DNA from 3 places in the Afipia sp. DC4300-2b1 genome. Region 2 is predicted to be linked to each of the others. Evidence: predicted binding sites of a transcription regulator. Region 2 holds the regulator's gene; each other region holds the start of a gene.

What was found. The regulator PhoB, encoded in region 2, activates phosphate uptake and scavenging genes when phosphate is short. The targets are predictions, from matches to a motif close to TGTCATNNANCTGTCAT.
Region 1: phnF (phosphonate metabolism transcriptional regulator PhnF) is a predicted target of PhoB. The motif match lies at 1,415-1,431, and genes of this name have one in related genera.
Region 3: ACP7AL_RS07740 (LTA synthase family protein) is a predicted target of PhoB. The motif match lies at 1,181-1,197, and genes of this name have one in related genera.

Annotation. Positions count from the first base shown of each region.
Region 1 is NZ_JAFCSX010000006.1:95,041-97,241, forward strand. Features, by position in the region: gene phnE (phosphonate ABC transporter, permease protein PhnE) at 1-618, shown strand, start outside; gene phnF (phosphonate metabolism transcriptional regulator PhnF) at 628-1,359, opposite strand; gene phnG (phosphonate C-P lyase system protein PhnG) at 1,490-1,948, shown strand; gene phnH (phosphonate C-P lyase system protein PhnH) at 1,948-2,201, shown strand, end outside.
Region 2 is NZ_JAFCSX010000004.1:104,963-107,163, forward strand. Features, by position in the region: gene phoU (phosphate signaling complex protein PhoU) at 1-603, shown strand, start outside; gene phoB (phosphate regulon transcriptional regulator PhoB) at 631-1,341, shown strand; gene arsC (arsenate reductase (glutaredoxin)) at 1,405-1,809, opposite strand; gene ACP7AL_RS17090 (LacI family DNA-binding transcriptional regulator) at 1,967-2,201, shown strand, end outside.
Region 3 is NZ_JAFCSX010000002.1:223,726-225,926, forward strand. Features, by position in the region: gene ilvC (ketol-acid reductoisomerase) at 26-1,045, shown strand; gene ACP7AL_RS07740 (LTA synthase family protein) at 1,378-2,201, shown strand, end outside.

The DNA.
Region 1 (2,201 bases), on a different contig from region 2:
ACCTATCTCGTCGCGATGGGGGAAACGCTGTCGATCGCGTTTCTCGGCACGTTGCTGGCGGCAGTGCTGGCGCTGCCGGTCAGCCTGCTGGCGGCACGGAACATCATTCCGTCAGTTTTCCTGCGCTTTCCGGTGCGCCGCTTTCTGGATTCGATCCGGGGCGTCGATACGCTGATCTGGGCGCTGGTGTGGATCAATGTCGTGGGACTTGGACCGTTTGCCGGCGTGCTGGCGATTGCGACCTCGGATTTCGGTGCGTTCGGCAAGCTTTTCTCCGAAGCTATCGAAGGAGCCGACCGCAAGCAGGTCGAGGGTATCCGCGCGGCGGGCGGCAGCAAACTACAGGAAATTCGCTTCGGTTTGATGCCGCAGGTGCTTCCCGTGCTGGCCGGGCAAATTCTCTACTTCATTGAATCCAACACGCGCTCGGCCACCATCATCGGTATTGTCGGCGCCGGGGGCATCGGATTGCAACTGGCCGAACAAATCCGTGTGCTGGAATGGCAGAAAGTCTCGACCCTGATCCTGATGATTCTGGCTGCGGTCGCTGTGATCGATTTGATCTCAAGCCGCCTGCGCTTTGCGATCATCGGTCGCGCCGGTGAAGCGCCGCACTGACTTTCAAGCCTACTTGTTCTCGATGACGAACTGGACGCGCTCCGCCGCGAAGCGAGCGCGAGTGGTGAGCAGGGGCGTCCCAGTCGGCTCCGCATCCAGGCTGTCGGCGACCAGAACAGGGCGGCCAAGGGCGAGATCAAGCCGCGTCGCATCGGCGGCATCCGCGATAGAAGCGGAGACATTGGTCCATTCGCGGCGATAATCACGCACGCCAAAATGCGCGAGCAGCTTGGTCATTGACCGGGTCTTCTCATAGACCCGCCCGCCATCGGTAAAGCGGCTTGCGTCGAGCCAGGTGGTGCCAAGACAGATTGGAACACGGTTCGCCATGCGCAACGCATCGATCCGCAGCAGCGGCGCATCCGTCTTGAGCCCCAGCCGTTTGGCAAGCTCGCGTGTCGCGGGTTCGACTGACGCACTCAGCAATTGACCGCTGGCCTCAAGACCGCCAGCGCCAACGATCTCGGAAAAACGTGTTCGCGAGCGCAGCGGGTAGGCGATACGCGGAGCCTCGACATAGGTGCCGCTGCCACGCTCCGCGCGGACGAGCCCGCGCTCGGCCAGCGCCGCCAGCGCGCGCCGCACCGTGTGACGGTTGACACGGTGGATTTCCGCAATTTCCAGTTCACCGGGAAGGCGTGTATCGCGGGCATAGGTTCCGTCGGCGATGGCCTGCTCGATGGAATCCGCGACACGGCGCCAGAGTGCGACACCGGTCGCTGGCTCTCCTGACAAACTCATGGATGCAACGACATGTTTGGGCGGCCAATTCCAGACGCTGTGAAAATCATGGCGACGTCACCAGTTTGTCATGGCACCGCGTTACGAAGTTGTCTACTAACATAGACAACTTGGAATCGGCAAGCTGGACATGACCCAACCGCACGCCACACCGGAAGCCTGTCGCCGTAACGCGATGTCCGTGCTTGCGCATACCCCGACGGAGCGGATTTCGGCCTGCCTCGAAGCGCTCGATGTTCCGTCTCACGAAACAGCCCGGCAGCCCGAGAACGGGCTTGTCATGGTTCGGGGCCGGATCGGCGGTGACGGCGCGCCTTTCAATCTCGGCGAGGCCAGCGTTTCACGCGCAGCGGTGCGGCTAGCCTCCGGTGAACTTGGCTTCGGCTATGTGCTGGGGCGGGATGGTGAGAAGGCGAGGCTGATCGCCTTGTGCGATGCGCTGATCCAGAACAGCGGTTTCAAGGCTGATGTCGAACAAAAGGTCATTGCTCCGTTGCGTCGCGAGCTTGAAGACGCGCGATTGCGGCAAGCGGCGGAGACTGCGGCGACCCGCGTCGATTTCTACACGCTGGTCAGGGGTGAGGGCTGATGACACTCAATGCCAGCCTTGGCTCCAGTGGTGGCTTTGTCGATCCAGTACAGTCATCGCAATCCGTGTTCCGCAGCGTGATGAACGCGCTGGCGCGCCCCGGCTCGGTCCAAACCGTCGCAGAGGGAGTTCATGCACCGTCGCCTATGATGACCGCCACTGCCGCCGTTTCGCTGGCCCTGTTCGACCACGACACGCCAATCTGGATTGACGACCGCTTTTCAGCCGAACCCGCGATTGATACATGGCTGCG
Region 2 (2,201 bases):
TTGATCCGGCGCGACGTCGCGCTGGGCAAGCGCGTTGTCGCGGCCGACCTCGAGATCGATAAACTGCAGCACTTGATCGAGGAACGCGCGGTGCTGACGATCGCTCGCCGCCAGCCGATGGCGGTCGACCTGCGCGAGATCGTCAGTTCAATGCGCGTTGCCACCGATCTGGAGCGCATCGGCGACCTGTCGAAGAACATCGGCAAGCGCGTCGCAGCGCTCGACAGCGATTTCCATCCGCTGAAGCTGATCCGTGGCCTGGAACACATGACCGACCTCGTTCAGTCGCAGGTCAAGTCGGTGCTCGATGCATATGCGGCGCACGATCTGCCTGCCGCGATGACCGTCTGGAAGGGCGACGAAGAGGTCGATGCAATCTGCACGTCCCTGTTCCGCGAGCTTCTGACCTATATGATGGAAGACCCGCGCAATATTGGTTTCTGTATTCACTTGATGTTCTGCGCCAAGAATATTGAACGGATCGGCGACCATGCGACCAACATCGCCGAGACGGTTTTCTACATGATCGAAGGCCAGCAGATGCTCGATCAGCGCCCGAAGGGCGATATGACGAACTTTGCAACGGCCGCGTCAGGCAGTTAATTTGTAAGACGAACTAAAGGACTTGAAATGAGCGCCCGAATTCTTGTGGTCGAGGACGAAGAGGCGTTGACCACGCTGCTTCGCTACAACCTGGATGCCGAGGGCTACGACGTCGAGACGGTTGCCCGCGGCGACGATGCGGACACCCGGCTCAAGGAGCATGTTCCCGATCTCATCGTGCTCGACTGGATGCTTCCAGGCCTGTCCGGGATCGAGCTTTGCCGGCGGTTGCGTGCACGACCCGAGACCAAGCAGATTCCGATCATCATGCTGACCGCGCGCGGCGAGGAAAGCGAAAGGGTGAGGGGCCTTGCGACCGGAGCGGACGACTATATCGTCAAACCGTTCTCGGTGCCGGAACTGCTGGCGCGTGTGAAGGGCCTGCTGCGACGCGCAAGTCCCGAACGCCTCGCGACCGTTCTCGCCTTTGGCGACATCGAGCTAGATCGTGACCGGCGGCGCGTTGCCCGTTCTGGCCGCCCGATCGACTTGGGCCCGACCGAATACCGGCTTCTGGAGTTCTTCCTGGAACACCCGGGGCGTGTGTTCAGCCGCGAGCAGCTGCTCGATGGCGTGTGGGGCCGTGACATCTATATCGACGAGCGCACGGTGGACGTGCACATCGGCCGTCTCAGGAAGCTGCTGAATCTTGGGCGCGAGTCGGATCCGATCCGCACGGTTCGTGGCGCGGGCTACGCGCTTGACGATCGCTTCGCCAAGGCTGATTCACAAAACTGAGTCGCAAGTTGCCTGACCTTCTCCTTGCATAAGCAGGGTGTTGGTCATCGGCAGCGACGTGCCTCATACAGGGTTGACGACGTCGCCGTCTTCCTTGACGAACCTGCCTATGTGCGGATTTGGCAGAACGTCGAGCACAGCCTCCGAGGGCCGGCACAGCTTGACGCCCTTAGGTGTCACGACGATCGGCCGATTGATCAGGATTGGGTGTGCGAGCATCTGATCGATCAGATCATCATCTGTCCATTTCGGATCGCCGAGCCCAAGCTCGGCATAGGTTGTGCCCTTCTCGCGCAAAAGCGAGCGCACAGAAACTCCCATCGCCGCAATGAGCTCGATCAGTTCTGAGCGGGTGGGCGGCTGCTTCAGATACTCGATAATTGTGGGCTCGATGCCGCTTTGCCGGATCATTGCCAGCGTGTTGCGGGACGTTCCGCAATCCGGGTTGTGATAGATGGTGACGTTCATGGCTGCATCCGTTAACCCGGCCAATCCGGTTTTCGACCGCTCAAGCCTTGTACGTTGACGGCCGGAATGCGTCGAGTCCGGGCCTTGCGCTTGCTTGTTTTATAGAGCCTCCAAGTCTACGCTCGCCGCGCGAACGCCGTTTGGGATGCAGGAATCGATGAGGCCGAGACTAGCCGATGTTGCACGTATGGCGGGGGTCGACGTATCCACCGCTTCGCGGGTGCTGCGCGGCGAGGAGAGCCAGCGCATTCGTCCGGAGACGCGAGAGCGGATTCTCGAAAGCGCTCGTAATCTGGATTATTCACCAAATACGCTCGCGCAGGGTTTGCGGACGTCACGCAGCCGGACGCTCGGTCTCATCGTTCCGCAACTCGATAACCCGGTGTTTGCGT
Region 3 (2,201 bases), on a different contig from region 2:
GGGCCGCCTGAGAAGGAAAATGAAAATGCGTGTTTATTACGATCGCGATGCCGACCTGAACCTGATCAAGGGCAAGAAGGTGGTCATCGTCGGTTACGGCAGCCAGGGCCACGCCCACGCGCTGAACCTGAAGGACTCCGGCGTCAAGGATGTCGCCATTGCGCTCCGCAAGGGCTCCGCCACCGTCAAGAAAGCCGAGAATGCCGGCTTCAAGGTGATGGAAGTTGCCGACGCCGCGAAGTGGGCCGACGTCGTGATGATGCTCACGCCTGACGAACTGCAGGGCGACATCTATCGTGAGCACCTGCACGACAACATGAAGCAGGGCGCTGCGCTGCTGTTCGCACACGGCCTCAACGTGCACTTCAACCTGATCGAGCCGCGTGCCGACCTCGACGTGCTGATGGTCGCACCGAAGGGTCCGGGCCATACCGTCCGCTCCGAGTATCAGCGTGGCGGCGGCGTGCCGACCCTGATCGCGATCCACAAGGATTCGTCGGGCAACGCGCATGACCTCGGCCTGTCCTATGCTTCCGCCATCGGCGGCGGCCGCGCGGGCGTCATCGAAACCACCTTCAAGGAAGAGTGCGAAACCGACCTGTTCGGCGAGCAGGCCGTTCTGTGCGGCGGTACCGTCGAATTGATCCGCGCCGGCTTCGAGACGCTGGTGGAAGCGGGCTACGCGCCGGAGATGGCCTACTTCGAGTGCCTGCACGAGCTGAAGCTGATCGTGGACCTGATCTACGAAGGCGGCATCGCCAACATGAACTACTCGATCTCCAACACCGCTGAGTACGGCGAGTATGTCACCGGCCCGCGCATCATCACCCCGGAAACCAAGGCCGAGATGAAGCGCGTGCTCACCGACATCCAGTCGGGCAAGTTCACCCGCGACTGGATGCTCGAGAACAAGGTCAACCAGGCCTCGTTCAAGGCGACCCGCGGCCGCAACAACGCCCACCAGATCGAGGCCGTCGGCGAGAAGCTCCGCGCCATGATGCCGTGGATCAAGGAAAAGGCTCTGGTCGACAAGACCAAGAACTGATTTCTGCCCCTTCCTTCTTGAGAAAGGCCGGTTGCCGCGAGGCAGCCGGCCTTTGCTTTTGGGGTAACTGAACGCCTGCTGAAAGCCGGCCTTAACCGAACGAAATATGTCGCAGGGCCAGTCCCTTGCGGCTACATGACGGTTACATTACGCTTTTGTGACACGCTGCGGTTTCCGGCCGCGCGGTTGGCTTCCTGGCCTTCGCCAGCCAAGGCCTCAGACAGTGCCGGGGTTAGTTCGCGTCGAGGCAATGTTGCCGCTGCCGACACCAGGTTCTCCAGCGATGAACCCGATGGCTGCCCGCCGTCGCTTTCCGTCGTAGCGGGCGGGCCGTGTCCGTTATCACCACATCGACTCCCGCCAGCAGCAAGGTTCAGCTTTGGCTGAAGTGGCTCGGCGATACCGGATGGTTATGGCGGCTACGCGTCGCGCTGATCGCCGCGATGCATCTCACGGCTATCTACGTTCTCGCCTCGGTTGAATACGGACCGTTCGCGATGACGCTGGCGCTGCTGACATGGGGGCTGCTGAACTTCCTCTGGCTAATCGCGTTTCGCCGTCCCGGCGTATCCGCGGCGTTGTCGCTGGCGCTGGTCGCAGCGCTGATCGTGCTGTCGCAGTTCAAGTACGGAATCATGCAGCTCACGCTGACGTTCCTGGATTTCCTGATCATCGACCGCGACACGGTTTCGTTCCTGCATTCGATCTTCCCGCAGCTCAAGACGCAGTCCATCGTGCTGGTGGCCATCGCCGTGCCTGTGATGTGGCTGGTCTGGCGCGCGGACCCGTTCCGGGTCCGCCGCGCGACCGCCGCTGCAGGTGCAGGCGTCTGCATGCTCGGCATCGTCGGGCTGTCGGTCGCTAATCCAGAACAGCCGTGGGAACCATTCCAGGGCGTCAATCACATCTCCAATCTGGCGCGATCCGGCGTTGTCTCTGTTTCGCATCTGACGTCGACGACGGGCTGGATCGAGGCCGACTCGAAGAGCCTTGTCGGGTCCGCGCAGGCCACGCCGCTCACCACATGCGCGCCGCGCGGCAAGCGTCCGAACATCATTATGGTGCTCGACGAATCCAGCTTCGACATCACGGCTGCCCCCGGCATCAAGGTGCCTGAGGATTATCGGAACTATTTCAAATCCTCCGACGGGCAGAG